Regions from separate parts of the Xenorhabdus siamensis genome, predicted to be linked through region 2. Evidence: riboswitches for the same ligand, from Rfam matches in the RefSeq annotation. Region 2 holds a riboswitch; each other region holds the start of a gene.

Region 1 (3,283 bases), on a different contig from region 2:
GGGATATAGCCCCAACCTATGTTCAGTCGGAGCAAAGGATATTGTTTTAAGCTGATTTGACATCGTTGATATCCTCGGCACGGTGATACAGTTCACTGCCATGAGCACGGAATTCTTCGGACATCTGTTCCATGCCAGCTTCTTGCTCTAGTTTTGCGGCATAATCTCGCACATCTTGCGTGATCTTCATTGAACAGAATTTTGGCCCACACATTGAGCAGAAGTGAGCAACCTTACCGGATTCTTGTGGTAAGGTTTCATCGTGGTAAGCGCGGGCAGTTTCAGGATCAAGTGCCAGATTAAATTGATCTTCCCAACGGAATTCAAAACGAGCTTTTGACATGGCGTTATCGCGGATTTGTGCACCGGGATGACCTTTAGCAAGATCTGCTGCATGAGCGGCGATTTTGTAGGTGATCAGCCCTTGCTTCACATCTTCTTTGTTTGGCAGGCCGAGATGCTCTTTGGGCGTAACATAACACAGCATGGCACAGCCGAACCAACCGATCATTGCAGCACCAATACCGGAGGTGAAATGGTCATAACCCGGCGCAATATCCGTTGTCAGTGGTCCCAAGGTATAGAATGGTGCTTCGTGGCAGTGCTCCAGTTCTTCTGTCATATTGCGGCGAATTAACTGCATCGGAATATGCCCCGGCCCTTCTATCATCACCTGTACATCATATTCCCAGGCGATTTTGGTCAGCTCACCGAGGGTATACAGTTCGGCAAATTGAGCTTCATCATTAGCATCCTGAATGGAGCCGGGGCGCAATCCGTCCCCCAAAGAGAGGGAAACGTCGTAGGCCGTACAAATTTCACAAATTTCACAAAAGTGGGTATAGAGAAAATTTTCCTGATGATGGGAAAGGCACCATTTCGCCATAATTGAACCACCACGGGAAACAATGCCTGTCAGGCGCTTGGCGGTCATAGGAACGTAACGCAGCAACACCCCCGCATGGATGGTGAAATAATCCACGCCTTGTTCAGCCTGCTCCAGTAACGTATCGCGAAATATTTCCCATGTCAGGTTTTCCGCGATGCCATTGACTTTTTCCAGTGCTTGATAAATAGGGACTGTGCCGATGGGTACTGGGCTGTTACGTAGTATCCATTCACGGGTTTCGTGGATGTAGCGTCCGGTGGAGAGATCCATTACCGTGTCAGCTCCCCAACGGGTAGACCAAATCAATTTTTCGACTTCTTCTTCGATAGAGGAAGTGACAGAGGAATTACCGATATTGGCATTAACTTTTACCAAAAAATTACGACCGATAATCATCGGTTCAGATTCTGGATGATTAATGTTAGCAGGAATAATCGCACGGCCAGATGCGACTTCCTGACGGACAAATTCAGGGGTGATGTTATCCGGTAAGTTTGCGCCGAAACTTTGCCCTGCATGTTGTTGGCGTAGTACCTGACTGCGGATACGTTCACGTCCCATATTTTCACGCAGTGCGATGAATTCCATTTCCGGTGTGATGATACCTTGTCGTGCATAGTACAATTGAGTCACGCGCTTGCCCTGTTTGGCTTTCAATGGCTGAGAACGATGTTTGAAGCGCAGGTGATCCAGTCCGGCATCTGTAAGACGCTGTTGAGTAAAGTCAGAACTGAGTCTTGCAACAGGTTCAGTATCATTGCGCTCTTCAATCCACGGTTGGCGGATTTTCTGCAAACCCGTTTTTACGTCCAGTATGGCTTCTGGATCACCATAAGGGCCGGAAGTGTCATAAACAGGTACGGGTTCATTCTCCTCAAATTGAGGATCCTCTTTCGTTCCGCCAATCAGTGTGGGAGATAACTGAATTTCCCGCATGGGAACCTGAATATCTTCGCGTGATCCTGCCAGATAAATACGGTTTGAATTGGGAAATGTCACACCTTGAATCGAACTGATAAATTCCTGTGCTGCATCTCGTTGGGCTTTACGTGGCCGTGCTGGATGAGCTTTAGGTGAGATATTGGTTGCAGGGATAATGTTAGCGGTAGAGGTAACGCTGTTGTTATTAATCGCATTAGACATAGCAAATTCCTGACTGTGTTATCGCCTGTCTCATTGCGCAAATAAACATGACGCTCAGAGAGGGCTTAAGTTGAGAAAATTGCTTGTCTGGAGCTCGCAGGGAGTAATGGTTGATTGCTGAATTATGTCATCCGAACAGATTTATTTGCACGACAACTTATTTGTACAACAATCTGTACAACAAAAAGAAGAACCTATCAGCGGGGTGATTACTCTTGTTCCCTTCGCGGGTATTAGCCCGATCAGGTTCTGCGGATCCCGAATAAACGGTCTCAGCCTGTGTCCACCGTGATACAGATGAACGCTAGGCACTCCGACAAGAAAACACCCAGAGTATAAAGGGGATTCTGAAAACTGCAACCAGAAAACGCTGAGCTGAAACCAGTATTCTTCGTGTGAAACTGACTTCCTGAGGTTAATGGCTTGACTATAAAGTCCAATTCAATTGTTTCCAACCATGAGCTTCTGCCGCCGCCTGCAATTGTCTATCTGGATTGACGGTAAAAACTTCGCTGGCAAATCGGCACATTGGTAAGTCATTCGCAGAGTCTGTATAAAAATAGATATGTTGTGGCGATAAATTCTGTTCTGTCAGCCATTGTTGTAAGCGGGCAACTTTCCCTTCCCGGAAAGTAGGGATGCCCTGAATATCTCCGGTATAACAACCATCTTTCATTACCATATCAATCCCCATTGCTGTTTGTATTCCAAATGCAGTAGCGATTTTCTTAACGACAAAAGAAACGGTGGCAGAAATGATGATGACAGGAATGTTTTGATGGCGGTAGATATCTAATTGTTTTCTGGCGGCAGGATAGAAGACAGGTTTGATTTTGGTTTCCACAAAATCGGTCAGCCAGATATCTATTTGCTCATGAGGAATTTGGCTGAGTGCCTGCAAGTTGGTCGCCAGATACGCTTGCATATTCAGCTTTCCTGCACAGTAATCCGATATCATTTTCTGGTCTGCCTCTATAAAGTGCGGGTCTGTAATGATGCCTTTTTCCCATAAATAATGGGTCCAGAACTGGCTGGAATCTCCACAAATCAGGGTGTCATCCAGATCAAATACGGCAATCTGTTGTGACATAATTGTTATTCCTTAATTTAGGATACCTATTGATACCTTCATATTATTGATTGAAAGTAAATCAAACACTTTATCTGCATTAAATGAACATTCAGAAACGTAATTAATATAACAGATTGCAGACAAAATACGATGAAGAGGAGTATGCTGTACTTATATTG
Region 2 (3,283 bases):
ATCCAGCTCAATATGACCAAACCTTGTATGCCAGCGTTGAGCAAGCATTTAATATAGGGGCAGTTGCAGTTGGTGCTACGATTTATTACGGCTCTCCCGAATCACGCCGCCAGATAGCGGAAATTTCTGCCGCTTTCGAACGAGCGCATGAATTAGGTATGGTAACTGTGTTGTGGGCTTATTTACGCAATTCAGCTTTCAAAAAAGATGGCGTTGATTACCATACAAGTGCCGATTTAACTGGTCAGGCAAACCATCTAGCAGCGACTATCGGCGCAGATATTGTTAAGCAAAAAATGGCAGAAACCAATGGCGGATATACCGCAATCAGTTTCGGACACACAGATAAACGTGTCTATACTGATCTAACAACAGATCACCCTATCGACTTGGTTCGCTATCAACTCGCCAACTGCTATATGGGACGTGCAGGTTTGATCAATTCTGGCGGAGCTTCCGGGGTGAATGATCTGAGTGATTCTGTCCGTACCGCAGTCATCAACAAACGTGCCGGAGGTATGGGACTGATCCTAGGACGCAAAGCATTTAAGAAATCAATGAAAGAAGGCGTTTCATTGATCCATTCTGTTCAGGATGTGTATCTTGACAAAAGCGTCACCATCGCCTGATAGAATTTGCTTAATTTACTGTATTAAAAATGGGGATTTCATATCCCCATTTTTAATCGCAATACCACGATATTGTTGTGATAATTCCTACTACTATTTATTACCACATTTTATTACCAATTATTACCACATTTCCTACCACCATTGATGAAAATGATGTACAGGCCCTATGCCTTTCCCGACATCCAGCGTACCTGCCTGCATTAAAGCATTCTGCAAATAGGCCTTTGCCACGGGTATTGTACTCTGCCAATCGGCATAACGCGGCCGCAGCGCTGCAAGAGCAGCCGACAAAGTGCAACCCGTTCCATGTGTATGGCGTGTCTTAACTCTGGGAGCCGTAAAACGCCACTCTCCTTCAGACGTAAACAGCCAATCCGGGCTTTCTTTATTGTCCAAATGCCCTCCTTTCAATAAAACAGCCTGGCATCCCATCGATAACAATTCGCGTCCTTGTTGCAACATTTCATCTTCTGTTTTAGCAAGAGAGCATTTCAATAACGTTGCAGCTTCGGGCAAATTTGGTGTAATCAAAGAAACAATGGGCAATAATAATTCCATCATAGCTTTTACCGCTTCCTGCGATAGTAAAGGATCACCGCTTTTAGCCAGCATAACGGTATCTAACACGATATAAGGAACCGGATAACGGTGGAAAGCTTCTGAAACAACATGAACATTGGCAGAATTAGACAACATACCGATCTTAACACTATCTATTCTGACATCTGAAAGTACAGATTCAAGTTGGGCAGAAATAAAATTAGGTTCAATATTATAAACTGTCTGCACTCCTGTTGTATTTTGCGCAACGAGAGCTGTTATTACAGTTGTTCCATATACGCCAAGTGCAGAAAATGTTTTTAGATCAGCTTGAATGCCGGCACCACCGCTAGGATCGGTTCCTGCAATGGTCAATGAATTAATTCTCATGATGGTAGTTCCTACCACCAGCCCAAGAAAAGCGGGTATCAAACCAGAGATACCAAGACTTCCCTACGCTGGCATTATCCAGATCAGGTAATACGGGTACTTCTCAGTTCATTTAAGAACGCCCCGAGCCAAAGTAAAAATCACTCTATTAGTATCCCAATAGAGTGATATTTGCAATATGTTATCGTTAATTAATGGAAAAGATTAACGATAGATATATTCAGCCAGCCACCAATATACCAGCTAAAATAAATTTGTTACTACTTCTTACTATAAAGTCGTGACATTTGCAGCGGCTGGACCTTTAGGACCATCCTGAATTTCAAACTCAACTTGTTGGCCTTCGGACAATGTTTTAAATCCATCTTTCATAATTGCAGAAAAATGTACAAATACATCTTTGCTGCCATCAGCTGGAGTAATAAAACCAAAACCTTTAGACTCGTTGAACCACTTCACAGTACCAGTGATTTTTGCCATTTCAAAAATTTCCTTTGAATCACTTTATTCGCCGATTGGCATAAAAAGAAACAAACCAGTATTCGTTGCTGCTATTCATTAACAGAAACAGTACTTCGTTTACCCAGATGTTTTATCACATACTCTTTATATAATCGCAAGCCATTTTTTTCAGGTGCACGAGCTAACGCACATATTTTAAATTCTTAATATCTATTCTGATTTAATATTGCTCGAAAGCATTTATATTACATAACTATATGAATTGAAGGAGAAATAAAACATTAACTTAATGAAATCATTTTTACTTATTTAATATATAATTCTGTTTTCTACACCTATTAAGAGGTACTCTAGAGAGTTATAATTTCCAAAATAAATTGAAGAAGCAATAAAACGATAGCTAATTTTATGTTAATGTTTGAAAGTAAAATATGATTACTCCAAATTTGGCTAGTTTACGTTTTGTTTAGCCTTTATTAAATATTGTTCAATTAAAATACTCATACTGCAACTTTTAAACTCTGCTATTCTCACAATATGTCAGATGATTACATAATGTTTATAACACCGGAGTGACTGGACTTTAAATAACAAATCGTTCAGATATCAATCTACAAGTAAATATCATCATAAGATAACATTCATTTTATATGCAATTTTTCAGGGATGTTTTTTTAAACAATTTTCTTTTTCTGAAATAACACTTTACCATAACGCTCTAATAAAATTGATTTCATTATAAAATTCAGCCGAGCATAATACCCGGCTGGAAAAGTGTACGTATTTTCAGCAAGACAATTTATGTCTTAACCTTATTTGATTTGGAAGATAAATAACCTACCCATAATATCCCGATCCAAAACGGCATCAGAATAACTGATATACGTATATCAGGCATCATCAGAATAATAACAAGAATAAAAGCCAAGAAAATCAAACAGAGAAAATTACCAAATGGATACCAAAACGCCTGGAATTTTGTCTTAACACCTTCTGCATTTTTTGCAGTGCGAAATTTCAAATGTGATATACAGATCATAATCCAGTTAATCACCAGCGTTGTAACTACCAATGCCATCAAAAGCTCAAATGCTTTACCAGGCATAATATAATTAATCAATACGCCTATTGATGTAGCCAACGCCGACAATCCAATTGACAAAACGGGAACACTCCGTTTGTTCACTTTCGTCAAAATACTTGGTGCATTACCTTGTTTCGCCAGTCCATACAACATCCGGCTATTACAATAAACGCCA
Region 3 (3,283 bases), on a different contig from region 2:
CATCCAGATGGAACAATACCCGTTGCCCAAGTGCGCGTAAATCAGCGGCTCTTTCCCGCATATAAGCATCTTGCAGGCTGGCGAATTGTTCTGCGTATTTCTCAATCACGGTCTTAACTGCCCATTCTGCGATAAAGCCGCTATCAACGGAATGAAACAGATCCTGTTTAAGTTTGGGATCGTTCAGTAAATGGGAATAGAGATCAAAAATAGCCGCACTTTCTTTTTGTGAACTGGCGGTAAATCGTTTGCTTATTCGACGACATTCTGTGGTTGCCAGTTCAAGGGCTTGGGTCAAACGAGAACGTTCAGCCTGATAATTCAGTGTTGATGCTTCAAATACTTGTTCGAGCGATGGCTGAGAACAATCCTGCCATCCCTGAGCCATGACAATGCCATCGGAAACCGCCAGGGCCTTGATACGTGTCTGGCGATACTGACCAAACAGCCCGCGGGTCTGCGCTTGAGCAAGGATCGCAGCCAATTGCATAGCAAGTGTCACCATAAAGGACTCTTCACTTTCATCAAATAATCGGCGTTCATTTTGTTGAACGACCAAAATCCCTTGCAATTGGCGACGATAAATAATTGGAGCCCCTAAAAAGGCCCGCAGATTTTCTTCTTCTACTTGAGGAATATATTTGAAACTAGGATGATCACGCACATCAGCAAGGTTGATTAATTCCGACAAACGCCCAACTTCACCCACAACGCCTTCATTAAAGGAGAGGCTGATCACGCGTTTTTCTGGCTTTTTCAACCCCTTAGTAGCCATCAGGTAATAGCAACAACGCTGATGGTCTGCCAGATAAATAGAACAAACATCCGTGTTCATTGCTAAACAGGTTTCATTGACTAATACTCCAAGCGCTTCCGATAAATTTGTTGCCATCGCAACTTTTTCAACTATTTCCCGTAAGCGCATGAGCATAACGATTACCTAATTTAATTATCTAACTTCTTCTACGACGATATATATAGGTTGAATAGGGTTGTGAAGTAGATTCCTGCATTGGCATCACAATGGAAGAAAATTCTTTCATCACACGGCGGTATACATCTCGTTTAAAAGAAACAACTTGTCTGACAGGATACCAATAGCTCACCCAACGCCATCCATCAAACTCTGGTGTACTACTGCGCTGCACATTAATATCTGTTTCATTACAAAGCAACTGCAATAAAAACCAGCGTTGCTTTTGCCCAATACAAACGGGCTTTGTATCCCAACGCACCAAACGCTTGGGTAATTTGTAACGCAACCAGCTACGGGTGGAGGCAAGAACCCGTACGTCTTTGCGATTTAAACCAACTTCTTCGAACAACTCACGATACATCGCTTGTTCTGGTGATTCCCCTGGATTGATGCCCCCTTGAGGAAACTGCCAGGAATGCTGCCCATAACGACGGGCCCACAGAACCTGCCCTTGACGATTACAAATTACAATTCCTACATTCGGGCGGTAGCCATCATCATCGATCACCAGACTACCTCTCGATAAAACGAATTTGAAAAGATAGCTAATTGTTTCACACTCATCTTAAGCGGTAAACCTCTATGATGGGACTTTGCAGTCACAACCGAAGTCTCTACAATACAGTCATCTCAACGGGGTGCGATTGTTGCCGGGGCAACATCGCTGAGAACAAACCCGTAGAACCTGATCCGGCTGATACTGGCGTAGGGATTTGAGTTGCTATTCTATAAATAGTCATTTTATCTGGCACTTTCTCAAATCTTTTACCAATTTGCTGATAACGCATTTAATTATGAGCGCTAATAGCTACTGTTAATAACTATTTTTAATAACGATTATTGATAACTACAGGAGAGCAAAGTGTTTAAGCATTTATTTTTCCGATTTATCGCGCGATTTATTGCGATAAGTGCATTATCGTTCTCTGCATGTGCTTTTGCTCAGGCAGCACAAGCAAAGCCCATATTAACCGTTTACACTTATGATTCATTCGCTTCTGAGTGGGGCCCTGGCCCTATTATTAAAAAAGCTTTTGAAGCGGAATGTGATTGTGAATTGAAACTCGTCGCCCTGGAAGATGGTGTATCTTTGCTGAACCGTATAAGAATGGAAGGCAAAAAAGCATCGGCAGATATTGTTCTGGGGTTAGATAATAACCTGCTCCAAGCTGCTCAACAGACTGGATTATTCACTGCAAGCCGTATTGATACGACAAAATTAAAATTGCCTGTCACATGGAATAACAACACCTTTATCCCTTACGATTTCGGTTATTTTGCCTTTATTTACAACAAAAATACCTTGCCTAATCCCCCTAAAAGCATGGAAGAGCTTATTAACAGCCGCCAGAATTGGAAGATTATTTATCAGGATCCACGCACCAGTACTCCTGGGTTAGGTTTTTTACTCTGGATACAGGATATCTATGGTGATAATGCTGCACAGGAGTGGCAGAAAATCGCCAAAAAAACACTGACTGTCACCAAAGGCTGGAGTGAGGCTTATGGATTATTTCTGAAAGGTGAAGGGGATATGGTGCTTAGCTATACTACATCACCGGGTTATCACATCGTAACCGAGAAAAAAGATAATTACGCTGCTGCTGTATTCAATGAGGGGCACTATTTACAAATTGAAGTCGCTGCCCAGTTGGCTTCCAGCAAACAGCCTGAACTGGCACAGAGATTCATGCAATTCATGGTTTCACCCGCATTTCAGCAAACTATTCCGACCACCCAGTGGATGTATCCCGTGATTGACATACCTCTGCCAGAAGTTTTCAAGCAACTGCCCGTGCCTGCGAAATCACTGCAATTCAATGCAGATGAAGTAGCAAAACACCGTACACAATGGATCCGTACATGGCAAAGTGCTGTAAGCCGTTAATTGCGGGTTGGTTACTGCCGGGGGTAATTGCCTCCGGCTTGCTGCTTCTCATTGCTTTGTCAGCTTTCGGGGCACTTTGGTTTAACGCGCCTGAAAGCCACTGGCAGACATTTTTGAGTGACAACTATCTATGGCATGTCATTCGCTTTACTTTCTGGCAGGCGTTTTTGTCTGCTTTATTCTCAGTCATACCTGCAATATTTCTGGCAAGGGCGCTCTATCGCCGTCATTTTCCGGGCAGAACGCTTTTTTTACGTCTATGCGCCATGACGCTGGTACTTCCTGTTTTAGTCGCCCTGTTTGGCATACTGACGGTTTATGGGCGTATTGGCTGGCTGGCTAATCTTTGCCAATGGATAGGAATTGAATACCGTTTTACCCCTTACGGCCTGCAAGGTATTTTGTTGGCGCATATTTTC

The links. Region 2 has a riboswitch for thiamine pyrophosphate ahead of thiD (bifunctional hydroxymethylpyrimidine kinase/phosphomethylpyrimidine kinase). Riboswitches for the same ligand answer to the same signal wherever they lie in the genome.
Region 1: it holds a riboswitch for thiamine pyrophosphate, as region 2 does, so the genes downstream of both, thiC (phosphomethylpyrimidine synthase ThiC) here and thiD (bifunctional hydroxymethylpyrimidine kinase/phosphomethylpyrimidine kinase) in region 2, are expected to answer to the same signal.
Region 3: it holds a riboswitch for thiamine pyrophosphate, as region 2 does, so the genes downstream of both, thiB (thiamine ABC transporter substrate binding subunit) here and thiD (bifunctional hydroxymethylpyrimidine kinase/phosphomethylpyrimidine kinase) in region 2, are expected to answer to the same signal.

What each region holds. Positions count from the first base shown of each region.
Region 1 is NZ_JBBMXE010000005.1:466,378-469,660, forward strand. Features, by position in the region: gene thiE (thiamine phosphate synthase) at 1-63, opposite strand, end outside; gene thiC (phosphomethylpyrimidine synthase ThiC) at 47-2,032, opposite strand; TPP riboswitch at 2,235-2,358, opposite strand; gene AAC852_RS05965 (HAD family hydrolase) at 2,460-3,122, opposite strand.
Region 2 is NZ_JBBMXE010000019.1:50,244-53,526, reverse strand. Features, by position in the region: gene fbaB (class I fructose-bisphosphate aldolase) at 1-629, shown strand, start outside; gene thiD (bifunctional hydroxymethylpyrimidine kinase/phosphomethylpyrimidine kinase) at 765-1,565, opposite strand; TPP riboswitch at 1,606-1,698, opposite strand; gene cspE (transcription antiterminator/RNA stability regulator CspE) at 1,833-2,042, opposite strand; gene AAC852_RS18035 (amino acid permease) at 2,824-3,283, opposite strand, start outside.
Region 3 is NZ_JBBMXE010000009.1:145,846-149,128, forward strand. Features, by position in the region: gene ptsP (phosphoenolpyruvate--protein phosphotransferase) at 1-931, opposite strand, end outside; gene rppH (RNA pyrophosphohydrolase) at 954-1,484, opposite strand; TPP riboswitch at 1,601-1,706, shown strand; gene thiB (thiamine ABC transporter substrate binding subunit) at 1,839-2,864, shown strand; gene thiP (thiamine/thiamine pyrophosphate ABC transporter permease ThiP) at 2,840-3,283, shown strand, end outside.